Linked DNA regions of Bremerella sp. P1. The main gene of each other region encodes a partner of the protein of the gene in region 4 in a complex. Links are inferred from orthologs where the notes say so. Each region holds a gene or a part of one and is shown on either strand. Other genes may lie near its edges. The genes, in order: PSR63_RS02860, accB, accC and accD.

Region 1 (7,181 bases), 2.6 Mb from region 4 along the record:
GCGTTTCGCCCAATAGCCAGTTGCTATCACCGACGACGATCGTGCCGGACGCAATCGACCAGACCGAGGCATACCAAATGGCCGTGATGACCGGGGCTGGGGGGCGCCACTGATGCGAGGCGTAATTCAACGAGTTCTGGAAGCCCACGTGAAAGTCGACGGCCAGGTTGTCGGTCAGATCGATCAAGGCCTGGTCGTTCTTCTCGGGGTAGCCCAGGGGGATACCGAAGCCGACCTGAAGTATCTGGTCGAAAAGACAATTCACCTGCGGATCTTTGAGGATGACGATGGCAAGATGAACCGCAGTGTGCTGGACGTTGGCGGCAGCATCTTGGCGATCAGCCAATTCACACTACTGGGCGATTGCCGCAAGGGACGCCGGCCCAGTTTTATCAGTGCGGCAAAACCGGAAGAGGCCACGGCGATGTACGATGCGTACGTGAGCCGAATCCGCGAGCAGGGCGTGACGGTCGAGACGGGTATTTTTCAAGCCGATATGAAGGTCCATCTCGTGAACGATGGACCGGTCACAGTGATGCTCGATAGCAGTAAGATTCTTTAGATCGTGTCCCCTCTCTCTTCGAGTGAAAGGGGACACGAGAGTGCTTACCGTTGAATGGTCGGTGGTGGGTCCGTGGCAATCTGCTGCGTCGGGACAGGCTCATGGTCATGCGATGGATGGAACTTGTAATGTTCCATCAGGAGTGGGTCACCCACGGCCGCAACGACAAGTACGATGAGCTTGCCATAAGTCGATACATTCGACCATAGACTCTTGCCATACCAGAACTTGATCGCCGTACCGAAAGAGCTCTTCAATCGAATGCGAGCCCCCTTCCACTCGACGGACCAAATCTCGTCGAGGATCAAGTGAACCATGAAGCCGATGAAGACGGCCGCACTCTTGAAGATGCGGACGTCGAGGTTCTCACCGGAGACGACCAAGAATGCCAACAGGGCACACGAGACGGCGGCCGGAATGCTGTGCCACATGCCGCGGTGCACGGTATAACGTTTGAAGATCTCAGCCACACCAAAACGGATCGTGATATAAACCAAGGCCCCTGCCAGGGCGATCGCTTCGGCCGAGAGCCCCATGTGTTGCCAGCGATCGACCATCAGCATGGGAACGACCGCTGCCAGCACGTTGCTTGTTTCACGAAGTGGTCGACCGGAACCGGAGTCCAAGTCAGGCAAGATACCAGCCAGGCTACAGAGGCCTGCACCCAGCATGCACGTGATGATCCGACTGGGCTCAGGCGTATCGAGTATGAAGTAGCCTGCGATGCCAACGCCAACGCCGACTGCTGTGCTGGTCGAGATGTGCGTATTGAAATCGGCCATGGATCCTCTGCCTCAAAAAAATTTTGGTGCGCCCCCCTGCCAGTGCACTACGCGCGCGGCAGGACGGAAGTTCGGCACTTGTACCTGAAGCGTGGGTTTGGTTTCCAGATCATCTTTCACTCGCCCGCTAGCAGTGCCAGAAACTGACCTTCGGCTTTCCGCCCATCGTGCGTATACTCGTGCGACTTCTGGGGCGAAGTTTTTTCTTGAGCTATGGATAGCGAAACATGGTTGCATACGATTTCCTCATGCTGGCAATACTCGCAGGCGCGATCCTGTGGGGTTTGTACAAAGGCATGGCCTGGCAAGTCGCATCCTTTGCATCACTCGTGGCTAGCTATTTCGTCTCGATGCAACTTCGCGAACCAGTCGCCAACGCGCTAGGTCTTCAACCGCCTTGGGGAACCACCGCTGCGATGCTGGGGCTGTACATGGCCACGTCGCTGATCATTTGGGTTGTCTTCTCGATGATCAACAAGACGCTGAACAACTTCGAGCTCAAAGGATGGGACCGTCAGATCGGTGCCGGACTTGGTTTCGTCAAAGGTGTGCTTCTATGCATCATCGTGACGATGTTCGCTGTCGCCCTAACCAAGGATGAAAGTCGCCAGCAGATCGTGCAGTCGAAATCAGGGTTCTACATCACCAAAACAATCCACAATCTGCATGGGGTCATGCCGGCCGAAGTGAACGAGGTCGTGGGGCCATTTATCGAGCGATATAACCAGCGTGTGAACGGCCAGAATCCGGAGTGGTTTGCCGACACGGGAAATGGCTCTTCGGGAGGTGATGGAGTGTCGATCGATCCGGCCAATTTCAACCTCCAGACCGAGTTCCAGAACTTCCAGAATAATGTGCAGAACCAGATCCAAAATAAGATCCAAAACGAGGTTCAGAACCAGGCAGGGCAGTTCCAGAATTTCGTGAATCAGTCGATCGAAAACCCACAGAATGTGCAGACGAATTGGCAGCAATATTCCGGCCAGTATCAGCCACCGCAGCAGCCAGGATATTATCCACCGCAAATGAACATTCCTTCGCCGCAGCAGCAGGGCGGCAGCTACTATCCGCAGTACGTGCAGCCGCAACAACAGACGCCGTACCCGATGCAGAACGGCCAGCCATATTACCCAACGCAGCCGCGGTACTAAGTGGCAAATCAGCAACGTCAGGGTAGAAGTAGCTCAAAACCGGGGAATGCCTAAAACCCTGTAAAAATAGGGCTCGAACCGCACATAACAAACATTATCGGACGTTGTAGTGGGGGTTCTATGGAGACGGGGGTATTCGCCTGGTTCGTCTCGCTGAGCCCTACTCTCTTGTGAACTTCATTGCCAGACGCGTGAAGATCATCTCTCAGGATCGCTTCTAAGAGCTTAAGGAATCGACGGCCGACTCCCAGGTCCAGCCGCCGCCAGAAAGCGTCTGTGAGCGAGTCCGATCTCGAATCGAAAATGCCATCGCGAGATCACTTCGCGACGGCCGGTTCGGATGATGAATTTCGTTGCCAGAGTTGGCTTCGATTTCGCTCGCCGGCGGTCTCGGATTTATGCTTTGAGCACGTGCCTGCTCTTTCATGAACTTCATTGCCAATTATCTGAAATTGGTCTCCCAGGATCGCTCCTAATCGCATCCCAAATCGATGGTCGGCTCCTGGGTCCAAACGCGGTCAGAAAGCCTCTCTGAGCGGACCCAATTTCGAAACGAAAAAGCCGCCGCGAGATGGCCTCGTGGCGGCTTGATCTGGTGATGAATTTCGTTGCCAGGGATGGCTTCGATTTAGCTCGCTGGTTCGCCTTCGGTGGTCTCCAGTTCGCGCTCCAGGAACATGCCCATCTGGCGGAACTTATCGTACCGGCCTTCGACCAGCTCGTCGGTCGGTTTGGCGATTAGTTCGTTGACCGTTTTGACTAGGTACATCTTCAAGCGAGCAGCCATTTGGTGATGGTCACGGTGGGCACCTCCGAGTGGCTCTTCGATCACGTCGTCGACGATGCCGAACTTGGGAAGGTACTTCGAGGTGAACTTCAGGGCCTCGGCGGCCTTGGCTTTGAACTCGTGGCTCTTCCACAGAATGCCAGCACAACCTTCAGGGCTGATCACCGAGTAGTAAGCATGCTGCAGCATGGCCGTTCGGTCGGCGACACCGATGCCCAGTGCGCCGCCTGAACCACCTTCGCCGATGACGACCGAGATGATCGGGGTCTTCAATCGCGACATGGCGAACATGGCATCGGCAATGGCCATGGCCTGGCCGCGTTCTTCGGCGCCGATACCTGGGTACGCGCCTGGAGTGTCGATGAACGCGATGACCGGAAGGTTGTACTTCTCAGCCAGCTCCATCTTTTCGATCGCCTTGCGGTAGCCTTCAGGGTTGGCACAACCGAAGTAGCACTCGCTGCGTTCCTTCAAGTCGCGTCCTTTGAAGTGACCGAGGAACATGACTTTGTGCTTATCGAGTTTGGCGAAGCCCGTTCGTAGTGCGCGGTCGTCACCGAACTTGCGATCACCATGCAGCTCGACGAACTCGTCGAACACCAGGTTCAAGTAGTCGGCCGACTGAGGTCGCTTTTGATGGCGAGCGACTTCCACGGTTTGCCATGGCGAGAGGTCGCTGTAGATCTCACGAATGGTATCGGTGAGTTGCTTACGAACGCTGCGGATCTCGTCGTGGTGTTCCGGCGAGTCGTTCTTCTCGGCCTCAAGCTTTTTCAGTTTGTTCTCGAGGGTTTCGATCGGCTGTTCAAAGTCGAGATAGATCGAGGTGCTCATGAAAGCTTTCAGTGCTCCAGGCAATTAATGGGATGGGACGCTAAGCGAAGCTAGGATTATTCGCCTGACGTCGAGGTGGAATCATCTCCGCTGGCCGTGCCGGCTTTTTCTCGTTCGAGAAGTGCGGCTGGCTTGCGGGGTGGAATCTTGTAAATCTTGGTGCTCTTCAGCAGTCGCACGACATCGTTCATGGTGTCAGGACGCTGCTTCGGATTCTTCGCCATCAACCGTTCGACGAGTGATGAAAACTCGGGCGTGACGTTGTCGTTGGCGGCTTGCAGTGACGGGATGCCGGCTCGCAAATGTTTATCGAGTAAGTGATCGGGACTGGTCGCCGTATAGGGCAACTTGCCGCAGATCAGTTCAAATACCGTACAGCCGAAACTATAGATATCAGCACGGTCGTCTAATGCCACCCCGCGTATCTGTTCAGGCGACATATAGCTGCGGGTGCCTTGGACGTTGCCTTTGACTTTCGAGCCGCCGAAGAGCTTGCCGATGCCGCTCTTCTTTTTCTGCGCGATCGAAAAGTCGATGAGCTTCAAGTTGCCTTCGGTGTCGAGCAGAAAGTTGTCGGGCTTCACGTCGCAGTGGACCCAACCTTGTTCGTGCATGTAGCCGAGGCCCTGGGCACCCTCTTCAATAATCTTGGGCGTCCAATAAGCGAGTTCTTCGACCCCTTCTCGAATGGCCATCTTCATGTTTCGCGAGATGGCAAACTCCAGAACGAGATACGCGGTACCGCGGAAGTTGTCGAACTCGAAAACATGAATGACGAAAGGATGGTCAAACTTGCCGGCGACTGTGAACTCGTGTTTCAGCGAGTTGATTTCGGCTTTGTCGCGAATGTAGTTCTCGCGAAGCGTTTTGATGACGACCTTGCGTTTGTCCAAGTCGTGAATGGCTTCCCATACCTGACACGTCTTACTTGCGCGCAGCATGCGTATCAGGCGGTACGGACCGATATAGTTTCTTCCTGCGGTAGACACCGATGAGATTATCCGTGAGGAGGATTTGCCCCTATTTGTTCCCTTAGCCTATCGGATCGACAATCCTCTTAATCTTACCCTAATCATCGAGGTTTCAAAAGAGTGAACTAGCGGCACATCTACCGTAACCGCAATGGTTTCCCCAGGTTAGGCCACTTCTCGGCCATTTCGGCGGAGCACTTCCTGGTAGATTTCACGTAGTCGGCGGGTCATCACCTGGTGCGGGAATACCTGGCTGCAACGTCTGCGGCCTTCTTCGCCCAGCTTCTCTCGAAGGGCGGGATCTTCGCACAGTTGGATCAAAGCGGACGTCAGCCCCGTCGTATCCCCTGGTGGAAGCAAGAATCCGGTCTCCATGGTGGACACGACCTCTCGTGCCCCGTCGATATCAAAACTGACCGCCGGCTTGCCGCTCAACAGGGCCTGTGGAAGCGCCCGAGCCAGCCCTTCCCGCAGACTGGTATGCACGAGAACGTCCATGGCCGAGATGTATTTCGGAATCTCTTTCGGTGGCACCAGGCCAACCAGAATGAAATGATCGGTCAGCCCTGCCTCGGCGATCATGCCTTCGAATTTTTCGCGCAGGATCCCATCGCCGACGAAAAGAAACTTGGCCTGCGGGCACTTGGCAACGACATCCTTCGCGGCCTCGATTACGTACTCGTGCCCCTTTAGGTGGAACAGACGAGCGATTTTGCCGATCACCACGTCGTCTGGCTGAATGCCGAGTTGGTCACGCGTTTCGTCGCGGAGTCCCCTGCTCTCTAAAAATGGCTCGACCTCCATGCCGCTGTAGACCGTGACGAACTTTTCGCGCGGGGCGACCTTTGCTTCGACCAGCAGATCGGTCATGGCATCGGCGACGCTGACCAGCTGATGGCATTGGATCGCCGCGTATCGCTCGCAAGTAATGAAGAACTTGCGTGCGAGCGTCGACTGATACGGATGAAACGGCGCGCCGTGAACGGTGTGAATGACGGCTGGTACCTTGAGCGCAGTGGCCGCCCTTCTCCCCAGCATGCCCCCCTTCGCGCTGTGCGTGTGCACGACGTCAGGCTGAAACTTTTTGATCGCTGCTTTGACTTCCTGGTAGCCTTTGAAGTCAGTGACTGGGTGAATATTTCGGACCAGGTTGGGCAGCGTTTGGATCGGCACCCCTTGGGCATGCGCTTGCTCGAGCAGATTCCCTTCAGGGCCTTCGCTGGGCCCGGTAATCAGCAGAACGTCGTCGCCAAACTCTTTCACCAGGTCCAGGCAGTTATAAAGCGTATTCTCTTGCGCGCCGCCGATGATCATTCGGGTAATCACATGAGCAACACGCATTAGATAATTGGCCTTCTAAGAAACTTAGTGATGCGAAGGATAATGGACTTCAAGCAAGTATAGTCCATGCGCCGGAGCCGTCATGCCGGCTTGCAGACGATCGCACGAAGCGATGGTAGCGGCCATCGAATCTGCAGTGCGCCTCCCCTGCCCTATATCGACCAGAGTACCAGCGATGATACGGACCATGTTGTACAAGAAGCCAGTCGCTTCGACTTCGATGAAGATCTTCTTGCGTTCGTCGGCGTCGTGAACTTTGACGGTGGCATCCAGCATAGTACGAACCGTCGACTGACGCGGCGATCCGGTCGCTTGGAACGCGGCGAAGTCGTGTTCGCCAATGAGTGCCTGGGCGGCCTGCTGCATTGCTTCCACATCGAGAACGCGTTTCACGAACCAGGCATGCTTGAGTGAAAACGGATCGTTGATGCGACCTGGCTGAAGTACGTAACGATAACGTTTCGAGATGGCATCGTTGATGGGCCGAAAGCTGGTGGGCACATCGCACGCGTGCCGCACGACAATATCGTGAGGGAGCGTCGCATTGAGCGCCTTACGAAAGACATCCGCCGGCATCTTCGACTTGGTGTGAAAGCTGGCGACCTGTCCCCATGCGTGCACGCCGGCATCGGTTCGTCCACTGCCTGAGATGTGGACTTCTTCTTGAGCGATGCTATTGATGGCGGCTTCGAGCGCCGCTTGAATGGTGGGACCGGTTGGCTGACGCTGCCAGCCTTGATAGTTGGTGCCGTC
Region 2 (7,239 bases), 2.8 Mb from region 4 along the record:
TGGCTTCTTCACGCGTGTTGCGATGGACGAGCAGCTTGCCGATCATCGAATCGTAATGCGGTGGAACGGTGTAGCCACTGTAAACATGCGAGTCGAATCGCACGCCAGGACCACCGGGGACGATCAACTGGTTGATCTTACCAGGGCATGGCATGAAGTTCTTATCAGCGTCTTCGGCGTTGATACGACATTCGATCGCCGCGCCTTGCAGCTTGATGTCCTCTTGCTTCCAGGGAAGCGGTTCGCCGGAGGCAACGCGGATTTGAGCTTGGATCAGGTCCACGCCGGTGACCATTTCGGTCACGCAGTGTTCGACCTGAATACGAGCATTCACTTCGATGAAGTAGAAGTTTTCGTCCTTGTCGACGATGAACTCGACGGTACCGGCATTCTGGTAGTCGGCCGCCTTGATCATCCGTACGGCAGCCGCACAGATCTCGTCGCGTGTCTTCTGCGAAAGGTTCGGAGCGGGGCTCTCTTCGATCAGCTTCTGGTGGCGACGCTGCGTACTGCATTCACGCTCGAACAGATGGACCGCATTGCCATGATGGTCGGCGATCACCTGAACTTCGACGTGACGCGGATGTTCGACGTACTTTTCGATGTACACGCCGGCGTTACCGAAAGCCGCGCCCGCTTCGGTTTGAGCCTGATTCAGAGCGTTCTTCAGCACCAGGTCGTTGGCTGCCACACGCATACCGCGGCCACCACCACCGGCGGTTGCTTTGATCAGCACGGGAAAGCCAATCTCGTGAGCAATCTTCAGTGCTTCGTCTTCGTCTTCGATCAAGCCGGCCGAACCGGGAACGACAGGCACATTCGCTTCGCGTGCCATGCTACGGGCCGTGTTCTTATCACCCAGCTTGGCCATCGCTTCCGGCGTGGGGCCGATGAAGTCGATGTTGCAGCTACGGCAGATGTCATTGAACTCGGCATTCTCGGCCAGGAAGCCATAACCGGGATGGATCGCTTCGACGTTGCCCACTTCGGCAGCGCTAATGACGCGATCGATCTTCAGGTAGCTTTGGGCACTCTTGGCGGGACCCACGCAATAGGCTTCGTCGGCCAGTTTTAAATAGGCGGCGTCCCGGTCGGCTTCACTGAAGATAGCGACCGTTTCGATGCCCAGTTCTTTACAGGCACGAATGATACGTAGAGCGATCTCGCCACGGTTGGCGATCAGGATGCGGTTGTACATGACGTCTGCTTCCTCGCTATTTGGGCGCGAGGTTAGATGAGGATGGAATTAGCCCTGCGGATCGACCATGAACAGCGGCTGCCCGAATTCAACTGGTTCTTCGTCCTTGACCAGAACCTTGACGACCTTGCCGGAGACTTCGGCTTTGATTTCGTTAAAGACCTTCATCGCTTCGATGATGCAAACAACGGAGTCTTCCGAAATGTGATCGCCAATTCGGGCAAACGATTCGGCATCCGGTTTGGGCTTGGAGTAATAGGTGCCAACCATGGGGCTCTTGATGGCAATCAAGTTGGCATCGGCAGCTTCGCCACCACCTGAGGCTGCAGGAGCCGCAGCAGGGGCAGCTGGTGCCGCAGCAACGGGCATTGGAGCAGCCTGCATGGGTGCCGGAGCAGCATAGATCGGAGCCTGACCACCTCGCTTGAGCGAGATTTTCTGGTCTCCTTCGCGAAGATCAAGTTCGCTCAGGTCGTGCTGCTTCATCAGTTCGACTAGCGAGCGAACCGTCTCGACGTTGAAAACATTGCTAGAAGTCGATTTGGAATCGGACATTCGTTCTCTCCCACGGGATCATCCGCTAGGGGAATATGGTCAAGTTGTATTTTGGCAAAGCTTTACAGCGTAAGGGATAAGGGTAGGTTTCGTCCAGATGGGTAAACGGGGATAAGATTTGACAGACATCTTCAGCATAAGGGAGAATTACCAGCCCTTTAACGGGGATATTGGGCCGGTTACCCAAACCGAACCGGCGGCTTGGTTGGGTTGTGAGCCGACTTTTTTACGCGAACATTGCCACTGTGAACGCTCGAATCGCCGATTTCGCTGAATTGGTTGCCCGTCATGAATGACTTTCATGGGCCAACAGTTGAGGATCTTCAAGGGGCATGGAATTGCGTTAGCTTCGGAGATGACGGGCACAAGGTTCCTTTTTACGTCCCTTGGTTCCGAAAAATACGCATCGAATTTGAAGGCTACTGCTACCAAGCTTTCGACGGGGAAACCTGCCTGGAGCGAGGGCGTTTCGATATCCGGCGTGGCGTCGAGTACTCACTTCTGGATCAATTAATCGAGTTTGGCGAGCACTACGGTCGAGAGCATCACGGCATCATTCGCTGGGTAGGCGACAAGCTGGAACACTTGCAAGGGCACGTCGGCTACCCCCGCCCGGCCGGATTTCCTTACGGAAAAGGCTATAAGTGCCACTATGCGCTGATGAAACGAGCCCCGGCCGTTCAAACCGATCACACTTCAGCCGCTCCGAAGACGTGGCAGGGTTAATGCACGCTTGGTTTAGATCGAAATCGTCGCTTCCTCAAACGACTTCGGGACGCTCGTCAGGACTTCGTGCCCATCTTTGGTGACCAGGATGTCATCTTCAATCCGAACACCGCCAAAGCCTGGGAAGTAAATGCCGGGCTCGACGGTGACGATCATGCCGGGTTCCAGAGGTCGATCGCTCAGCGAGTTCAGACGTGGTGCTTCATGGATGTCCAGGCCGATACCATGCCCTAGCCCATGTCCGAATTGTTTTCCCCAGCCTGCTTTCGCGATGATGCTGCGAGCCGCTTTATCAACGTCGGACATGATGACGCCAGGTTTAATCTTGTCGATCGCGGCCAGCTGGGCTTTCAGGCAAGTCTCGTACATCTTCTTCATCTTGGCCGGGACCTTGCCATAGAAGAGGACACGGGTGAGGTCGCTCTTGTAGAACCGATAGTCGGCTCCCCAGTCGATCAAAACGAAGCTCTCTTCTTCCATTTTGACCATGCCTGGCGTGCCATGGGGACGAGCAGCCCGCGGGCCGACGCCCACGATCGGCGGGAAGCTGGTGCCGCGGCCGCCGTTTCGCTGGATATCGTAGGTTAGCAGTGCTTCCAGTTCTTTCTCGGTCTGATCACCGCGGAGACCTGCTTTCAGGACGGCAAACGCTTTCTCGGCCAGCGAGACAGCATCGCGGGTAAGAGCGATTTCCCCTTTGTCTTTGATAACGCGCAGCTCTTCCACAAGCCCATCGAGCGGTTTGATCTCGACTCGGGGAAGCTTGGCGACCACTTTCTTAAAGAACTGAACGGTCATCGACGAGCTCTCGATACCCAGCTTGCCGATCTTGGCCTTACTGACTGTCTTGGCGACCGAGTCAAGAATCGAGACGCCTTGCTCGCGAACTTCGAGCTTCACATGCGGACATTCTTCTTCGAGTTGCTCGCTATAACGAGGATCACTGAACAGAATCTCTTCCTTGGCGGTCACCAGCAGATAGCTGTCGTCGCCGGTGAAACCTGTCAGGTAGGTCACGTTTTTGAAGTTAGTGACCAACAGGGCTTCGGCCCCGCTTTGCTTGAGTTGGCGACGGAGCTTGCTAACACGGGGATTCGACTTACTACGCGGGGCGGCCATGGATTCTGCTTCAAACTTGTGGGGCAACGTTGTCAGGCTAAGCCCTAATTCTCGGAAAATGAGACGCCTTCGCAAGCATTGTGGATGTAATCTCGAGCGCAGGCAATTAAGTTTCCGACGATTTCTCAGCCGAAGATAAACTGAGTCACCGCATCGGTATCTGCCAGATTCGTGAGCAGAAGATCAGGCTTGGCGGCCTTAAGCTGCTCTTCTGAAAAGACGCCTGTGGCTACGGCAACGGCCTTTGCGCCGATAGCCCGGGCACACTTCACATCATTCGGCGTGTCACCGATGACGTAGATATCGTCCGGTGAAATGGTTTCACCGTGAAATGCCTCGGCGGCCTCAAGTGCGGCTCGTGCGACGTCGTCGCGGTTGGGGTGATGATCGCCGAATCCGCCGAATGCAAAGTACTCGTGAATTCCGTAGTGACCAAGCTTAAGGGCAGCACCTTTTTCGACGTTCCCCGTCAGGAGCCCCAGCAGAACATCATCCCGCTGAGAGAGCTTCGCCAACAGCACGGCGACCCCTTCCAGCACGAGCCCTTGCCGCTGGGGAAGGTTGGTTGCCAGTCCGCTTAAGTATTCATCGAGGAACGTATGCCAGGCTTCTTCGCTGAGTGTCTTGCCGTGCAGTTCGTAGAGTTCGGCGAAAATGCCTCGGTCTGTCTTGCCGCTAACCTGGAAGATATGTTCCAACTGAGTTAGCTCGGCAACTTTCAGAAACGCCTCGATCATGGCATCTTTGCCGGCCATGCCCGTGGTGATGAGGGTTCCATCGATATCGAAGAGACAGACTTTCATGGTGTTCCTTGGCTAAGCGGATTCGGTTCTAGGTCGATTCGGCCAGATCGACATCCAATTCTATTTCACGCTGCTTGTCGGTCATCAGCCCACGGATAACCTTGACGCGCAAAGTATCGCCGACTTTGTGGTCGAACAACTTCTGGACGATATCGCCGAAATTCTTGATCGGCTTATCATCCATTTGAATGATCAAGTCACCCAGCACCACTTGCTGGTCGGCGGAAATAATCGTGGGCTGGAAGCCCGCTTTTTCGGCGGGACTGCCGGGGACGATCTCGGCAACGAGCGCCCCTTCAATGCCCAGACGAGCATTGATTGTCGGTGGTGCTACGCGAACACCCAGGTAAGGACGTTTGATCTGTCCATGTCGAATCAACTCGGTCACTACCGAGTTAACCGTATCGACTGGAATGGCAAAACCGATTCCGGCGTAGGCTCCGCTGGGGCTGTAGATTGCCGAATTCACCCCAATCAGACGCCCACTGCTGTCCAGCAAAGGCCCCCCGCTGTTACCTGGATTAATGGCCGCATCGGTTTGAATCAGGTCGTCGATCTGTCTGCCATCCTCTGCTTCGATCGATCGTCCCAAGCCGCTGATGACCCCGGTGGTGAGTGTATGGTCGAAACCGAATGGGTTGCCGATCGCAAAAACTTTTTGGCCAACCTGAAGATTGGCAGACTCACCAACCTGGATCGGCTGGAAGGCCTCTCCCTGGAAATTGGTTACCTGGAGGACCGCCAGGTCATGTTCCGGGGACGAGCCAACGATGGTGGCCACATAGGTGGAAGCATCGGCGAAGGTCACACGAGCGGTGCCTGAGCCATTGGCGATCGACTTGACGACGTGGTAATTGGTGACGATATGACCCTGTTCGTCCCAGACGAATCCACTCCCCTGCCCTGTGGCCATTTCGGAAACTTTGGCACTTCCGTACATCCGAACCTGCTGCGAGGTCGTGATGAAAACCACCGAGTTGGCAGAATTCTCAAATAATTCGATCGTCGACTTTTCGTCGGCGGCCAGATCCCCCCGGGGGGTGATCGTCCGAGGTTCGGCGTTGGGATTGAGTGAAGGCTTATCGCTGGGCGTGGTCCAGTAGCTAAGGACCCAGGCACCACAAAATGCGGCAACCAGGCAATAAAGAAACAGACGCAAGAAAGCGACCGGGTTCGGCTGCGATGGGGGAGAATTCGCGGCCTCTGGAGGGCCGTTGTGAGGGGTAGGCTCCATGGAAGCACGCGGGGGCTTAGAGGGATCTCAGATCTGCGGAAATCAATTCCGCGCGAAAAATTAGCTCGCAATTCGTGCGAGCCAACAAAGCTGGGGAACTAGGATTTGAACCTAGACTAACAGAGTCAGAATCTGTCGTGCTACCGTTACACTATTCCCCAGTAATTTTGCAGCGATTAAGGTTATGGCCTAAGTCGTCTGGCGTCAAGGGATTCAGGCAGCGAACTATAGTAGTGGCCTCCCTTAATTGGTAGACTATCGCTGCACCCCTTAGAAATGATTCTTACGTTTTCGGACGATAAGACCGTTTCCCTCAAACTTTTCCGAGATGGTGTCCCAGCAATTGGGACCCGGCAACATTGGCGGGAGATCATCGCAAGGCATGTCCAGCTACCTCGTCGCTCTGAATGGCCCAGATTCCGGCAAAAAAATATTCCTCGCTGGTGAGGAATTTACCCTCGGTCGACATCCCGAGTGCGATATCGTTGTGGAAGTTGGTGCCGTCAGTCGGTACCACGCGAAAATAACGCACAACGATCGTGGATTTATCATCGAGGACCTGAAGAGCCGAAACGGGACCTTCGTTAACGATGAGCAAATCGCCCAGCCTCATAAGCTGGAGCATGGCGACACGATCCGCGTTTGCGATATCTCGTTCGAATTCAAGCAAGAAGGGGTCAAGCCAACTCCGAATGAGACCGTTGGCCTGAAGGCCGACGGACCAGGGGCATTCGGTGCCGTCATGGTGGACGATGACGGGGCAACGTCCACGATCATGTCCAAGTTTGAGGTCTCGTCGCAGACGGGCTCCATTCACCTGACGGCCAGTCCGGAAGTCAAGCTGAACGCGTTGCTCGAGATCACGCGTGGTCTGACCGGGACACTCTCGCTCGATGAGGTTCTGCCGAAAGTTCTCGAAGGCCTGTTTCATATCTTCCTGCAAGCCGATCGCGGCTTCATTATCCTGCAGGACGGCTCTGGAAATATGGTCCCCCGCTGGACCAAGGCCCGCAAAGAGAGTGACGAAGAAGAAATTCGCATCAGCCGAACGATCGTCAAGCATGTTATGCAGACGCGCGAAGCCATCCTTTCGGCTGACGCAGCCGCGGACTCTCGCTTCGAGATGAGCCAGAGTATCACGGACTTCAAAATTCGTTCGATCATGTGTGCTCCCCTGGTCAATGCCGACGACGAAGTGATCGGTGTGATCCAGATCGATACGCTCGATCAACGCAAGCGATTCCAGAAGGAAGACCTGGAAGTCGCTGTCAGTGTCGGGATGCAGGCCGCCGCAGCCATCGAACGAGCTCAACTGCACGACCAGGCTATTCGGCAGATCGCCTTCGAACGCGACCTGCACACGGCCAAGCAGGTGCAGATTGGATTTTTGCCGTCCGAACAACCGTCGGTGCCAGGTTACGACTTTTATCACTATTATCTCGCCGCGAATTCAGTCGGCGGCGACTATTACGACTACATTTCCCTTCCCGATGGAGGTACGGCGATTCTCGTAGGGGATGTTGTGGGGCATGGAATCGCAGCCTCGCTGATGATGGCTAAGTTGTCGGCCGAAGCTCGGTATTGCCTGGCTTCGATGTCCGATC
Region 3 (7,293 bases), 2.8 Mb from region 4 along the record:
CGAACGTGAAGTCGATGCCGTTGTAGTCGTTGTCAATCGTCTTAGGCAGGTGGACGACCGGCATCTTCTTGCTGCCTTCGGGCAGCGTGTCTTGGAACAACTTGAACTTGTTGGCAGTCTTCAGCGTGTCGTCACCACCGATCGAGATCAGGGCGTCGACACCCAGCGAGCAAAGTGCGTCGTACGTGGTTTGGAAGGCCTTGCAGCGTTCCTTGTCCTTCAGGTGATCGGGGTGCGAGATCGCCTTGCCAGGGTTGGCCCGGGCGGTGCCGATCATGATGCCCTGCTTGGCACGGCTGCGGCTGAGGGCCTTGTGGTTGAGGAGCATGTAGTCGCGGTCCTCTTCCATCGGGCGATCAGGACCGAACTGCATCAAGTTCGAGTAGCCGTTCAAGACCCCTACGACCTCGATGCCAGCTCGCAGAAACGAAACGGCCGCAGTCGAAATCACCGCATTCGCAGCGGGTGCTGGACCGCCGGAAAAGAGGATCGCAACACGCTTAAAGTTATGTGCAGGCTGTTCAGGACGGGAAAGGCTGTTGGCCATGGTCAAAATCCATAGGGGAATCGATTGCAGTAAGTTGTCTGAACCGCTGATTTTATGCGTTATGGGGTGGTTTTCAACCTAACCACAATCCAGATGGGGTGCGGTTTCGAGAGTTCGATTACTTTGTGGATTTCGTGGGCGCTACTGCCATGTTAACGGTGTGATCCTTGGCTTTGGCCGCGTCATGACATGGGATGCGATGGGTGGTCCAAGCGAAAAATTTTTTTCCGTGAACTTCAGCCCGGCAGATCACGACGCGTTTCTAACAGGCGATCGAGTGCTGCAAGAAATTGGATTTGTTCCGCATGGTGATGAGCTGGCATTGTCAGCCTCCTGAGTGCGTTACAGCACATAAATAGGGGGTTTGATAGATCATGATATCCGCTTGATATACCGGCAAGCTTGCATGCAAGTTAAGCAAGTTTTCTTACGCAATTGCCACCTCTAGGGAGTAGCTGCTTGGTGCGACTTCCGCACGGGTGAAACCCTCAATTTTTTCAATTGTCTATAGATTTACTTGGTTTAACGTCGGTTGCTGTGGCTCAGCGGAAAAACCTCGCCTGGAAATGGCACACTCGCTGCTTTCTTCATTTGCGTTTTGATCTGTGTTATTCCCGTGGGCAGGAATTGCTCACACCGCAAGTTGTCATTTCAGGAGATGGACGAATGGGTTTGTTATGGATCAGAAGACGGGCATTCACCCTCGTCGAGCTCTTGGTGGTTATTGCCATTATTGGTGTATTGATTGCTTTGCTTTTGCCGGCGGTCCAACAGGCACGCGAGGCCGCGCGTCGATCGGAGTGCTCGAATAACCTCAAGCAGTTTGGGCTGGCCCTGCACAACTTTGAAAGCGCTCATCAGGAAATCCCGGGCGGCGAATACTCTGCGGTGGCGTACTTCTCGCCCCATGCGATGTTGTTGGGGTTCATGGAGCAAACGGCCATCGCCGATCAGGCTGACCTGACCCTGGGAGTGTTCACCGAACCGAACTTCACGTTGAGTATGAATCAGCCGCCTGGGTTTGCGTGTCCGAGCGATCCATTTCCGGCCGAAGGAGTTGGCCAGGGAGCCACCAGTTATCACTGCAATTGGGGAAGCTGGGTCCACTTCAATGGTTGGGATGGTGTCTTTGGTCCTCAAGCGGACGGCGAAGGTGGGTCCTCGGTAAAGCGGCTTCCACCGTTAACGTTTGGAAAGATCGTCGATGGCTTAAGTAATACGGCAGCCTTTGCAGAGGTAGTGATTGGGGCAAATACGTCAGGTGGGCCGAAGAACCGCTTCGATGCCTTCGAGATCAGCATGCCATCGGCAATGGACTTTGCTGGTGCTCGTGATGAAATGATGCAACTCGATTGGGAACCGCTCAACATTCCATGGTCCGGAGACTGGCGCTATCGTGGAATTCCTTGGATGGAAGGTTCCGTCTGGCGAACTGGCTACAACCATATTTTGCCACCAAATCAGCCAGCGTTCGTACCAGGCGACTTTAACAAGATCGTGTCACCGGCGAGTAGCTATCATCCCGGCGGCGCACTGGCCGTGCTGTGTGACGGAAGTGTGCAGTTCTTTCCGGAAACCATCGACGGAGATGCGTGGAAAGCGTATGGCACTCGTGATGGTAAGGACATCAACACGCAAAACTGATCGGCCAACGAGAACTCGCTGATCGAACCCTCCTGCCTATAATCTTCACTCCAGAAAGTTGTCTCCACATGTTCACCAATCCGCGCTTCGTTGCAGACCGTTTGAAAAAGTCGCTCGTCCCCCTGGGGTTGATTGCCATCATTTCCTGCACGGCTTTGGCCGGCTGCGGTAAGCCGGTGGCGCAGCAGAAGGATATGACGCCCGAGTCGAAAGAGGAACTTCGCGCCCAACTCCAACAGCGCGCTGCCCGCGAGCAAGAAGGTTTGTAACCAACTCTCAACTTGGAAGTCGCCTACAACTTACCGGTTGCCTAGCGTTGCTTCGTGGATCGCTTCCAACTCATCGGCGGACAAGGCTCTCTTGTAGACGGCTAGTCCGCCGAGCTTTCCGCCAAAGCCTTGCTTGCGAATTGGTTTCTCGGCCTCTGGGTAGTGAGGCCAATTCGGTAGGCATTGGCGAGCGACCGTGAAATCGGCTCCGTCTTCACCGCCATCAAAGATGGGCTTGTTCCACGGAAATGGATTGTAGCCTGGGTGTTCGTCCAGCTTGCCGTTGACGTAGACGCGAAGGAACTCGTGATCGTAGGTGTAGGCGATCATAGTCCACTCGCTTTTGGGAAGTTTCAATTTTCCGGAAGCATAGGAAAAGCAAAAGGGCTTGCCGGGCGTCGCACCACCGACATCTGAGGCATAGCCATGCGTTTGGTGCTTGGCGGGAATGCGGTCCATCGTTTCGAAATTGGTTTGGCTGGCAGCGCAAGTGAACAAAGCGTATTGCCGCTTCGCGTCGCGTTCATTCCACATCCCAGCAATGTACTGCCAGTTGGCTTCACTTTCGCGCTGAATCCAAGCGACGATCGTAACTTCGTCTTTGCCGCGAAAGTTTAACGCGGGACAATCTTCCCGCGGCAGTAATAGCCATTGCCCCTGGCGAATCTTCAAGCTCGAGCCAAAGATCCCTTCCTCGGCTTGTTGGATGGGGCCGTTCTGGGGTTTCAATGCATAAGCATTTGGCCCACTGCTGACGTAACCCTTGTCGGTCGGTTTCTGGAAGTCCCAAAAGCAGATCAGTCCTGGCCGCTGCACGACAGAGGAAGAGACCTCCTGGGCATAGGAGACAGAAGCGAAACCAAGTAATGCGACAAGCGCAAAGAGACGATGCAGCATGGAGGAACTCGGGACGAAGTTAGTTTGGGTGAGCAGGCTATCTTGCAATTTGCAGATTGTAACCTGCACGCCGATGGGACTTCCACCTACTTCACAACTTCATCGCGCAGACCATCCATCTTGCTCGCTTCGGCTCCTTGCGGCGCTTTGGGCCAAGGAGTTTCGCCTGGAGCCCACTCTTTCGGCTGTGTCGCGCGGACGGCATCGACCTTCTCGATCAGCCATTGCGGTACATCGTCTTGCTCATTGGCGCCATAAACATAAGGGAGCGGCGGGTCCATCAGCAGCGGTTTGTCGCCAAGCGGTGGGCGTTCCTTGCCGACGACATCCAGTCGTTCGCTAAGCTCTGCCACGAGTCGCGGATGCTTGATGGCAACATTGGTTTGCTCGGAAGGATCGTCGTGAATGTTGAACAGCATTTCTCCCATCAGCTTGAAGTCACCACGTCGAATCGTCGGCAATCGTACGCTGCCAGCGACGTCGTAAATGATCTCGTTACGCGGGCTCTTCTCGCCAGAGAAGAACGCCCCGGTCATGTCCAGTCCGTCGATCGGGCGTTCTTGTTTGTGGTTGCCGCCGGCCAGGGTAATGAAGGTTGGGAAGAAGTCCGCAATAAAAACCAGGCCATCTTTGGCAGTGCCAGGAGCGATATGACCAGGCCACCGAATCACACATGGCTGGCGAACGCCTCCTTCGAAGGTCGTGTTCTTGGTGCCGCGAAACGGCTTGCTCATTTCTTCCAGCACGGGGCCATTGTCGTTGGCGAAAACAAAGAGCGTGTTTTCCTTGAAGCCGTTCTTCTCAATGGCCTGTTCGATGCGTCCCACGGCTTTATCAAGACTTTCGAGCATCGCATCGCGAATCGCCAGGGGATAATTCGGATCGCCTTCAAATCCAGGGGGCGGATTCAGTGGGCCATGCACGGCGTTGAACGCGACGTACATGAAGAATGGTTCGTCGTTACCCTTGCGAGATTCGATCAGTCGAACGGTTTCGTCCGCGATCAAATCTGTGGCGTAGCCCTCTTCGTCGACCGGTTGCTGATTGCGATGCCAGTCGTACACGGCATAGCGGGCCGGTGCGTTATGCACGATCGTCTTGGTGTAGTAGTCGATGCCCCAGGCATAGTGCCCGTACTGATAGTCGAAGCCCTGCCCCATCGGAAGATGCTCCGGTAGCCATTCTCCCAGGTGCCACTTGCCCAGCAGGGCCGTGAAGTAGCCAGCTTCCTGCAAAGCTTCAGCAATGGTGCGTTCGTTGGTGTCGAGGGCATGAATCCGCCGGGTTGGTTCACCACTCTTGGTATGGGCCAGTTCGAGCCCCAGCTTGGCCAGATAGCTTGGCTTGCCGAAGTCTTCGGTGCGCCAGTCGCTCCAGGTCCGAAATGCGTATCGGCCGGTAAGAAACGCCGATCGCGTCGGAGCACACACACTGTGCGTGTAGAACTCGTTGAGTCGCATCCCTTCGGCGGCCAGCTTGTCCATATTGGGCGTTAGCGAGGCCTCTTCAGGATGATTGAAACCAGGCTGATTCCAGCCCATATCGTCGGCCAGCACGAAAATGATATTGGGCCGGCTACCTGGGGCATCGGCCAGTGCGGTGCTCGCAAACGGGAACAGGGAACAAGCGGCGATCAGCACGAAAAGTGGACGAGAGATCATCAGCAGCACCAAATCTTGGCTAGACGGGGTGGGTGGTGGGCGAGCCTACTATTTTCGCAGGTTAGGTACGAAATTGAAGGCAAAACTCGCGGTGTCGTAGAGAATTACCGCTGCCGGAAGCGTTTGTTACAACCAAACGCCATTTTGGTAGAAATGCGACAGCCGTTGTTGCGAAAGCTTTGTCAACGCTGGCCGTCAAATAGCGCGACTTGTCGTTTCAAGCCGCGCTTTGAGGTGATTAAGAGAACCAGGTTCGTTCGACAAACGTGGTGTCGATCTTTCCTTCTGCAAACGCAGAGTGGTTCAGCACCTTCTTGTGGAAGTTTGCCGTAGTGGTGATGCCGTCAGTGCGGATCTCGTCGAGTGCACGCAGCATGCAGCGAATGGCTTCTTCACGCGTGTTGCGATGGACGAGCAGCTTGCCGATCATCGAATCGTAATGCGGTGGAACGGTGTAGCCACTGTAAACATGCGAGTCGAATCGCACGCCAGGACCACCGGGGACGATCAACTGGTTGATCTTACCAGGGCATGGCATGAAGTTCTTATCAGCGTCTTCGGCGTTGATACGACATTCGATCGCCGCGCCTTGCAGCTTGATGTCCTCTTGCTTCCAGGGAAGCGGTTCGCCGGAGGCAACGCGGATTTGAGCTTGGATCAGGTCCACGCCGGTGACCATTTCGGTCACGCAGTGTTCGACCTGAATACGAGCATTCACTTCGATGAAGTAGAAGTTTTCGTCCTTGTCGACGATGAACTCGACGGTACCGGCATTCTGGTAGTCGGCCGCCTTGATCATCCGTACGGCAGCCGCACAGATCTCGTCGCGTGTCTTCTGCGAAAGGTTCGGAGCGGGGCTCTCTTCGATCAGCTTCTGGTGGCGACGCTGCGTACTGCATTCACGCTCGAACAGATGGACCGCATTGCCATGATGGTCGGCGATCACCTGAACTTCGACGTGACGCGGATGTTCGACGTACTTTTCGATGTACACGCCGGCGTTACCGAAAGCCGCGCCCGCTTCGGTTTGAGCCTGATTCAGAGCGTTCTTCAGCACCAGGTCGTTGGCTGCCACACGCATACCGCGGCCACCACCACCGGCGGTTGCTTTGATCAGCACGGGAAAGCCAATCTCGTGAGCAATCTTCAGTGCTTCGTCTTCGTCTTCGATCAAGCCGGCCGAACCGGGAACGACAGGCACATTCGCTTCGCGTGCCATGCTACGGGCCGTGTTCTTATCACCCAGCTTGGCCATCGCTTCCGGCGTGGGGCCGATGAAGTCGATGTTGCAGCTACGGCAGATGTCATTGAACTCGGCATTCTCGGCCAGGAAGCCATAACCGGGATGGATCGCTTCGACGTTGCCCACTTCGGCAGCGCTAATGACGCGATCGATCTTCAGGTAGCTTTGGGCACTCTTGGCGGGACCCACGCAATAGGCTTCGTCGGCCAGTTTTAAATAGGCGGCGTCCCGGTCGGCTTCACTGAAGATAGCGACCGTTTCGATGCCCAGTTCTTTACAGGCACGAATGATACGTAGAGCGATCTCGCCACGGTTGGCGATCAGGATGCGGTTGTACATGACGTCTGCTTCCTCGCTATTTGGGCGCGAGGTTAGATGAGGATGGAATTAGCCCTGCGGATCGACCATGAACAGCGGCTGCCCGAATTCAACTGGTTCTTCGTCCTTGACCAGAACCTTGACGACCTTGCCGGAGACTTCGGCTTTGATTTCGTTAAAGACCTTCATCGCTTCGATGATGCAAACAACGGAGTCTTCCGAAATGTGATCGCCAATTCGGGCAAACGATTCGGCATCCGGTTTGGGCTTGGAGTAATAGGTGCCAACCATGGGGCTCTTGATGGCAATCAAGTTGGCATCGGCAGCTTCGCCACCACCTGAGGCTGCAGGAGCCGCAGCAGGGGCAGCTGGTGCCGCAGCAACGGGCATTGGAGCAGCCTGCATGGGTGCCGGAGCAGCATAGATCGGAGCCTGACCACCTCGCTTGAGCGAGATTTTCTGGTCTCCTTCGCGAAGATCAAGTTCGCTCAGGTCGTGCTGCTTCATCAGTTCGACTAGCGAGCGAACCGTCTCGACGTTGAAAACATTGCTAGAAGTCGATTTGGAATCGGACATTCGTTCTCTCCCACGGGATCATCCGCTAGGGGAATATGGTCAAGTTGTATTTTGGCAAAGCTTTACAGCGTAAGGGATAAGGGTAGGTTTCGTCCAGATGGGTAAACGGGGATAAGATTTGACAGACATCTTCAGCAT
Region 4 (7,398 bases):
CCACGAAGTGGTGGCGACCCTCACCGATGTGGACAAGTCTGGAGTGGCTAAAATCTCGCTCGAAGGTAAGGTTTCCGGAGCCATCCAAGGCGTCGCAACCGAAATTGAGCTGAAGGGACGTTTGAACCTGGACACCAGGAATCAGGCCATCACCTGGTTTGCGGCTTCTATCAAAGAAGACCGCAGTATTGGCCATGCACTTCCCGGCTTCGATGTCACCGCGATTGTCCGCACCCAGATTGAAGCAGCCAAGCCCACCGAAGAGCTTAGTGACACCAATCTCGCGAAGCTGAATCTGCAGGCCAACGACGGCAGCAAGATGCTGGCCTTCGAGGGTAAAGAGGGCGGATTTCGCCTGATGCACGATCGCCGCTGGCATGCCATGGCCGAAACACCCAAGCAAACCGTCTTCCGCATGGTTGCTGATGGTGAACTGATTGCCCAGGCCAACGTGAATCGCCTGACCAACATGAAAGCGGGCGAACAGATGACGCTCGAAGGCTTTGAAGCGGAAGTCAAGAAAGCCCTGAAGGAACGCCTGGGCCAAGTTGTCGATGCCTCGCAGGCAATCAATTCGCAAGGTCTTCGTGAGCTTCGTGTGACCGCCGTCGGTACGGCCAACAAGATGCCAATCACCTGGATCTATTACTTGATCTCGGACGACAACGGGCGACGCTACTCGACCGTGTTCACCTTCGAGACCAGCTTGGCCGAGAAGTTCGGGCAGACGGACCGCTCGTTCATGAGCGGATTCGATCTGATGGAAGGCCCCAAGCCGACCGTGGCCGAGAGCCCAAAAGAAGAAGGCGCCGAGGAACCCGAACTGATCTCAGCGAAGGTCGAATCGGCCGAAAAACGCTAATCGCGACGATCGGCGCGTACAATTACTCAGAGCGCTGTCACGACTCGTCGTTTGAACAGTGCTCTGCTGGTCTATTTGCCCGCTGAAAGGCCCCGCTGTGATTGTTCGCCCCTACAAATTACCCGACGGTGAACCCAAGTTGTTCCTGATACAACAGTCGGTGCACGCCGCCCTTTCAGGCGATCTTGCTTCGCACTGGGGCAACAAGCCGTTCGCCCCTTTGGTTCACCCAGAGGTGGTCTGGCCAGCGATCTTTCATCACGACGATGGCTGGATCCCGGTCGACAAGTCTCCGCCGATCGATCGCAAGACCAAGCGTCCGGTTTCGTTTCTCGACTCCCCGGCACCTGACTCGCATGCCATCTGGACGAAGTCGATCGAGTGGGCCGCACGGATCAGCCCGTTTGCTCAGTACCTGATTGCCGAACACTTCATGACGCTCCGCGAGCATAGCGAGTCGGCCGAAAGCGAAGCAGGTCAGACCTTCATCCACAAATACGAAGAACTATGCGAGACGTGGCGCGACAACTGGGAAAAACGTCATCCCCAGTGCTCCGACGAAGAAGAAAAGCTGGCCGTCGCGCAGTTGCGATTCTTTGACTGGTTCAGCCTGTGGCTGTGCCTGGACGAACGCAGCGAGATTCACACCTTCGAGAAAACCCCTGACGAAATCCCGCTGACGGTCGAGCCGCAGCCCAATGGCAACATCCTGACGTCTCCTTGGCCATGGACCGTCGACCATGTGCATGTGGCCGTGGGGGGCTATTTGGTGCCCGATCGCGACTACGCTGATACCGACGATGTCCTGCGCGAAATGAACGATTGGTGTCAGCTTGAGTGGCGGTTCGCCCCCAAGTAGCAGCGGCAACCAAACAAAAAGCCCTGACGAAATCGCCAGGGCTTTTGCTTGTATCGTTGAATCGCGAAAGACGACTACTTCTTCGCGTCTTCTTCCTTGACCTTCTTCTTCTTCTTCATCGAGATCTTCACGACCTTGGTCTTGGGCAGACCGATAGGCGAAGTGCTCTCGTCATTGAAGGTACCTTGCTGCTTCATTTGAGCAATACGTTCGCTACGCTTCAGTACACTGCGGGTCGAAATACCACCCCGCTTAACCTTAAGGCTCTTATCGATGGTCACGGTAACTCTCCTGATTTATGCGTTATCAGGCGGAATACGGGCAATCCGCCGGGTATTCTATCGCCTAGGCGACAATTTTAGATCGAGGGGAAACGCATCATGATACCAGAGGCCGAATGGGCGTCAAGGCGTAACTCACCCACCAAATGGGCCGCCTCTAAGCGTCTAACCGCTTGATTCTCTGCAACGCGTTAAGCAGGTCACGGGCAGTCTCGGGGCGGTTGCGGGGATCACGGTCGATGCACGACATGATCAGCTCCCCCAATTCCCGATTGAGCTTCGGACGATGGTCAAAGATGTTGCCAGGTGGGACGGTATCGTGGCTCAAAGCATCTCGCCCGGTCCCTTCCACGCTGGCCCATGGCAATTCGTAAACCAAAAGGCGGAAACCTGTTACGCCCAGAGAAAAGATATCCACGCGTTGGTCGGTAGGTCGGCGACGAACGATCTCAGGGGCCATGTAGTTTGGTGTCCCCGTACGATTGCCAGGAGCCATGAACTCCGGCAGGGCGGGCAGCGTGAGCCCAAAGTCGATGAGCTTGCACGAGCGGCAATCTGGGGCCGCAATGAAGTTTCGAGGGCAAATGTCGCGGTGGATGTACCCGGCCTCGTGGACGCAGGCCAGGGCGTCCGCCATTTGACGCAGCAAGACCAGCTGCTTCCCTTCCAGCATCGGATCTCGGTCGACAATCAGCGAATTGAGCCCTTTGCCTTCTAAGTACTCCATCAGCACGTATTGCTGGCCAGTGGTCACCAAGCCGTGCTCCAGCGTCCGCACAATGCACGGATGCGTGAGCGACATGGCGATTTCGCCTTCCTTGGGACGCTTCAGCCCCTGAAAGCGAGAATCGAAGAATTGCTGCTTTTCCAGGTCGAGAATCTTGAGCCCGAGCGTTCGGCCGGTCGAATGCTCGCGGACCTTGTAGAATTCGCTCATCGTCCCCGAGACGGCTTCTTTCAAGATTGAAAATCGCGAGGCGATATCAAGCCTGGGTTGGCCGGCGAAGAATGACGTGAACTTCTTGAGCAGACTCATCGGGAAAAGCGACTCGCGCGATCAGGGTACAAACTTGAAACGATACTTCAAATCTAGGCCCCTGAACGGATTTCGTCCGACAAAATTGGCGCATCAGTCGCCAAAATCGACGTCGCTTGGATGGGTTTAGTCTGTCTGTTCCGGTGCCTCTATCCCCCACTTTAAGCTGGCCTGCAAAGCGACACAAGACACACCATCCGTGAGAGTGTCGCCGGTGGGATTAGGGCGGACTGAGACTATTTGCCGCAGTAGTCGATCGCGCGGGCGATTTCGAGCTTCAGCTTGTTTCGCGGGACAATCCGGTCCACAAAGCCGTGTTCCAGCAGGAATTCGCTGGTCTGGAAGCCTTCTGGCAGATCGATGCGAATGGTTGCCTTGATCGTTCGTGGACCGGCGAAGCCCACCAAGGCCTTCGGTTCGGCGAAGATCAGGTCACCCAAGGATGCGAAGCTGGCAGCCACGCCACCCATGGTCGGATTGGTCAAAACGGAAATGAACAGCCCTCCGGCCTCGTGGAACTTGGCCAGCGCCGCGGTTGTCTTGGCCATCTGCATGAGGGACAAGATCCCTTCGTGCATACGGGCACCACCGCCGGAACCACTGATGATGATCAGCGGCAAGTCCTGAGCGGTCGCACGCTCGATCAGTCGCGTCAGCTTTTCGCCGACGACGCTTCCCATGCTACCCATGATGAACGCACTGTCGGTCACACCGATGGCGACACGTCGAGCACGGATCATGCCGCAGCCGGTCAGAGCCGCTTCTCGCAGGCCAGTTCGCTTCTGCTCGGCCACCAGGCGGTCGGCGTACGACTTTTTGTCCTTGAATTCCAGCGGATCGAGTGAATGGAGGTTGGTGTCCCATTCCTCGAAAGTTCCGGTATCGAGAACCTGCTCGATTCGCTGCTGAGCCGTAATGGTCCAGTGATAGTCACACTCGGGACAGACGCCCAACTGCTGTTCGGCTTGCTTACGGAAGATGGCGGCCTGACAGCCGGGACATCGTTGCCATAGGCCTTCCGGTACGCCGCGTTTCTTAGGTTTGCCGGATTCTTCGGTTTGAGATGCGATATCCGAGGAAACGGATGCCATGTTGGATGCCTCGACGAGGGGAGTAGTCGGAGAGGTGGTTTCGTCAGTTTCAGCCACTTGCTTCTTGCCAGGCTTAGACTTTCGAGACGACTGCGTTTTTTTCATACTGGATCAATTCCCACCATCCACATCGACGTTCGGCCTGCCACAAATCACCGAAGTCGGTTTGCAGGATCTCGCTGCGAATGATGGATGCCAGAGGTTCTGGGGCGACTACAATCACATTGCCGTCACCTTTTTGATGCTTTTTCCATATCTTGTCTAGGGCGTTCTGCACACGCAAGCGCACCTCGCCTAAAGTCTCCCCTTGGGGGGGACAGACCGCCTCTGGGTTTTCCTGCCACAATCGGTAGACGGTCGGCTGGTTTTGCTTGACCTCGGTGATCAGTTTTCCCTGCCAAAGTCCGGCGTTCAAGTTCGCCAGGCAGTCCATTTGCTTGATTCGCTTACCCAGGGCATGGGCGAACGTCTCAGCGGTCTGCTGACATGACTGGCAAGGGCCACAGTAGATGGCCTGAATCTCCAGGGCCTGAAGCTGTTGAACCATTTCCGACGCCTGGCGTGTTCCTTCTTCGGTCAGCGGAACGGCAAGACGGCTACGGATGCGACCCTGAAAGTCGTATTCGGTCTGCCCAGGTCGGACGAGCACTATTCGTAACATGGCTAAGCTGTTCTCAATTAGGTCGAAACTTGGGCAGATCGATAGAGTTGGTCAATCGCTGCGCCGTAATCCGATTGATTGAAAATCGCTGATCCTATTACCAAGAGGTCAGCCCCGGCTTCGGTACATGCCTGAACCGTTTCCAGGTTCACGCCTCCGTCGACTTCCAACAGAAGTTCGGGAGGACCGACTTTTCGCAAAGCTTCGAGCTTCTCCAACGCCACAGGATTGAACGTTTGACCGCCAAAACCTGCATTAACACTCATGATTAGTATCAAGTCGGCTGTGTCCACGAAAGGGAGAACTCGCTCGACAGGGATATCGGGGTTAATGGTCACCCCGGCTCCACAGCCCATATCCTTGATCTCTTGTAGGACACTGGCCGTGTCGATTCCAGTCGCTTCCTCGTGAACGGTAATGATATCCGCGCCCGCCTCATAGAACTGTCGGATATAACGCTCCGGATTCTCGATCATCAAATGGACGTCGAGCGGAAGTTGTGTCAACTTACGAAATGCTGCCACAATGGGCATTCCGTAAGTAATGTTGGGGACGAAATTTCCGTCCATCACGTCCAAATGAAGTGCTTGCACGCCAGCAGCTTCCAGTCGCTCTACCTCACCGCGCATATCGCTAAAGTCACACGATAGCACTGATGGCAGAATAAGCGGAGACTGTTGGCGAAGTCGCGCGAGATGCGAACGACGGGACATGCCAAACCTTGCGTCGGGGGGATGAATCACTTCCGAGAAAAACCACTTGGGCTTTCGCCTGACGATACTCACTAAGTATCGCGGAAGCGAGTTTAGGGGCAACTTGTGCCCCTCAAAATCGATGGGACGCATTGTACCAAGCGGATCTTGGCTCGTCAGCTGCCAAAAGCCGCAGTCGCCATAAGCCACCTATATTCAACGACTTACAGCGACCTTATTTTCGATAGACACCTTCTCGAAACGAGCAATCTCTACGAATTTCATGGTGCCTACTTCTGCTCATCGACTTCGTGATGAATCTGTAGCACACGACGTTTTAGCGCTAACGGTTCGTCATTCACATGCGGCTGCAATGCACGGCAAATCCAAAGTAGGCCCATGCCTCGGGAGAACAGCAACCGAATCGCGTCGCCTAGGTCCTGTGTTTGGGCGATCGCTTCTCGTCCGACAACGACGAGTTTCTCTTGGGAATGCACAACATCAATCTGAGGCTCATCGCCTTCGGGTTCGCCCGACACGGCCTCTCCAATCAATCATCAAGCGATTGGGGCTGAGGCAGATCATCGAGCGAGGTCAGCCCGAACAACTGCAGAAAGCGTTCAGTCGTCGTGTAGCGTTTCAGCCGCTTATCTTCCGGGTCAGGCTGCACACGCAACAGCCGGCGACGCACCAACTGGGTGAGAATTGGCCCGCTCGGCTTGTTCCGCATGTCATCAACTTCTTCCCGCGTGGCACCCTGGTTGTAGGCAACCAACGAGAGGACATCGATCGCCGGCTGCGAGAGCTTGGCCTCACGTACCTTGCCGTAGAACTTCTCGCGCAAGGGGCGAAACTCGTCACGGAGGGCCATGCGATAAGTTCCGCCAACCGCCGTGATTTCGTAGGGGCAACCTTCAGATTCATACTTGCGATTAAGCTGCGAAACCAAATCGTCGATTTCGTCTGCTTGAACCCCACGCATCACCGAAGCGGCCTTTTCAGCCGTCAATTTGTCGTTCGACGCGTGCCCGACGAATAAGATCGCTTCTAGAATGGTTGTGGGAGACAGTTCGCAGGGATCATCCGCTTCTGCTTCATCCGCCAGTCGCGAAATGGCTTCAGCGGTCGATTCGTCGTCTGGCGCTTCCTCGTCAGACTCCGGTGGAGTCTCTTCCTGAAATGGCACAGGACGATTGCCCAGGGCCTCGGCGTACGTTTCCGACAAACGATCCAACGAAAGCCCACCGTCGTCGGCGTCGTCGGCGAACATCGCAGAGAGATCGAACTGTTCCTCGTCGTCCGTCATAACCGAACTATATCGATCGTTCCCGCTTTAACCAAGATGAAAGCCGAGGAAGAGCTAGCCACAGAGGTCACAGAGAGCACCGAGGAAAGGGGAACAAACTGGACCAACTCACAACGGCAACCTGTTGTTGCTCCTCTCATCCGTGGAATCTGTGTAATCCGTGGCTCTTCTTAATTCTTCCCCCTCGGTGCTCTCTGTGGCCTCTGTGGCTAAATCTCTTCAAAAAAAGAAGGCCACGCGAACGTGGCCTTCTGCTTCAGATCAATTAAACCGGCGGACTACCAGCGTTTGGCAACTTCCTGCTTCATGAACGCCAGGCCGTCTTTGGCCAGTTGCAGTTCGGTGTCGAACATCTTGCGCCAGATCTTGGTAGCGGCGGCGATTTCCGGCAGGGCCAGGCCAAAGGCTTCCACGACCATCCAGCCGTCGTAGCCGACTTCCTTCAACGTGTCGAAATTCACATCGAAATCGATGTGCCCGCTGCCTGGAGTGGCACGGTTGTTTTCTGAGATGTGGACGTGATGCAGTACGTCCGAACAATCGCGAATGGCCTGAGCGATATCCGATTCTTCGATGTTCGAGTGAAAGGTGTCGTACATCATCTTGCAGT

The links.
Region 1: the proteins of accD (region 4) and PSR63_RS02860 are in contact, whole or in part, in a solved structure (PDB 8UXZ), measured with the Escherichia coli proteins. The link is inferred for Bremerella sp. P1 from one-to-one orthologs.
Region 2: the proteins of accD (region 4) and accB are in contact, whole or in part, in a solved structure (PDB 8UXZ), measured with the Escherichia coli proteins. The link is inferred for Bremerella sp. P1 from one-to-one orthologs.
Region 3: the proteins of accD (region 4) and accC are in contact, whole or in part, in a solved structure (PDB 8UXZ), measured with the Escherichia coli proteins. The link is inferred for Bremerella sp. P1 from one-to-one orthologs.

The regions. Positions count from the first base shown.
Region 1 is NZ_CP118164.1:684,114-691,294, reverse strand. Bases 2,121-4,873 are described here. They hold PSR63_RS02860 (acetyl-CoA carboxylase carboxyltransferase subunit alpha), read right to left. Parts: upstream 4,117-4,873; coding sequence 3,124-4,116; downstream 2,121-3,123. Other genes in these bases: PSR63_RS02855 (serine/threonine-protein kinase), read right to left, coding at 4,173-4,873; PSR63_RS02865 (CvpA family protein), read left to right, coding at 2,121-2,495. Outside these bases: PSR63_RS02880 (hypothetical protein), read left to right, coding at 1-113; dtd (D-aminoacyl-tRNA deacylase), read left to right, coding at 113-562; PSR63_RS02870 (metal-dependent hydrolase), read right to left, coding at 607-1,344; more of PSR63_RS02865, read left to right, coding at 1,572-2,120; more of PSR63_RS02855, read right to left, coding at 4,874-5,105; PSR63_RS02850 (glycosyltransferase family 4 protein), read right to left, coding at 5,253-6,428; tRNA pseudouridine(38-40) synthase TruA, read right to left, coding at 6,453-7,181. UniProt on the Escherichia coli protein: Component of the acetyl coenzyme A carboxylase (ACC) complex. First, biotin carboxylase catalyzes the carboxylation of biotin on its carrier protein (BCCP) and then the CO(2) group is transferred by the carboxyltransferase to acetyl-CoA to form malonyl-CoA.
Region 2 is NZ_CP118164.1:499,007-506,245, reverse strand. What follows is about bases 1-2,811. They hold accB (acetyl-CoA carboxylase biotin carboxyl carrier protein), read right to left. Parts: upstream 1,754-2,811; coding sequence 1,247-1,753; downstream 1-1,246. Other genes in these bases: PSR63_RS02040 (M24 family metallopeptidase), read right to left, coding at 2,492-2,811; PSR63_RS02045 (hypothetical protein), read left to right, coding at 2,042-2,479; accC (acetyl-CoA carboxylase biotin carboxylase subunit), read right to left, coding at 1-1,198. In the rest of the region: more of PSR63_RS02040, read right to left, coding at 2,812-3,598; PSR63_RS02035 (HAD hydrolase-like protein), read right to left, coding at 3,724-4,401; PSR63_RS02030 (S1C family serine protease), read right to left, coding at 4,430-5,635; PSR63_RS02020 (SpoIIE family protein phosphatase), read left to right, coding at 6,018-7,239. UniProt on the Escherichia coli protein: This protein is a component of the acetyl coenzyme A carboxylase complex; first, biotin carboxylase catalyzes the carboxylation of the carrier protein and then the transcarboxylase transfers the carboxyl group to form malonyl-CoA.
Region 3 is NZ_CP118164.1:504,355-511,647, reverse strand. What follows is about bases 4,429-7,293. They hold accC (acetyl-CoA carboxylase biotin carboxylase subunit), read right to left. Parts: upstream 6,601-7,293; coding sequence 5,257-6,600; downstream 4,429-5,256. Other genes in these bases: accB (acetyl-CoA carboxylase biotin carboxyl carrier protein), read right to left, coding at 6,649-7,155; PSR63_RS02060 (arylsulfatase B), read right to left, coding at 4,429-5,018. In the rest of the region: PSR63_RS02080 (6-phosphofructokinase), read right to left, coding at 1-547; PSR63_RS02075 (DUF1559 domain-containing protein), read left to right, coding at 1,214-2,191; PSR63_RS02070 (hypothetical protein), read left to right, coding at 2,260-2,460; PSR63_RS02065 (LamG-like jellyroll fold domain-containing protein), read right to left, coding at 2,491-3,357; more of PSR63_RS02060, read right to left, coding at 3,444-4,428. UniProt on the Escherichia coli protein: This protein is a component of the acetyl coenzyme A carboxylase complex; first, biotin carboxylase catalyzes the carboxylation of the carrier protein and then the transcarboxylase transfers the carboxyl group to form malonyl-CoA.
Region 4 is NZ_CP118164.1:3,320,949-3,328,346, reverse strand. The notes cover bases 2,203-5,172. They hold accD (acetyl-CoA carboxylase, carboxyltransferase subunit beta), read right to left. Parts: upstream 4,130-5,172; coding sequence 3,275-4,129; downstream 2,203-3,274. Other genes in these bases: rpe (ribulose-phosphate 3-epimerase), read right to left, coding at 4,808-5,172; PSR63_RS13955 (histidine phosphatase family protein), read right to left, coding at 4,203-4,790; PSR63_RS13965 (serine/threonine-protein kinase), read right to left, coding at 2,203-3,038. Outside these bases: PSR63_RS13980 (hypothetical protein), read left to right, coding at 1-862; PSR63_RS13975 (DUF3891 family protein), read left to right, coding at 960-1,721; PSR63_RS13970 (small basic protein), read right to left, coding at 1,796-2,002; more of PSR63_RS13965, read right to left, coding at 2,160-2,202; more of rpe, read right to left, coding at 5,173-5,503; PSR63_RS13945 (hypothetical protein), read right to left, coding at 5,773-6,021; SMC-Scp complex subunit ScpB, read right to left, coding at 6,033-6,788; PSR63_RS13935 (sugar phosphate isomerase/epimerase family protein), read right to left, coding at 7,067-7,398.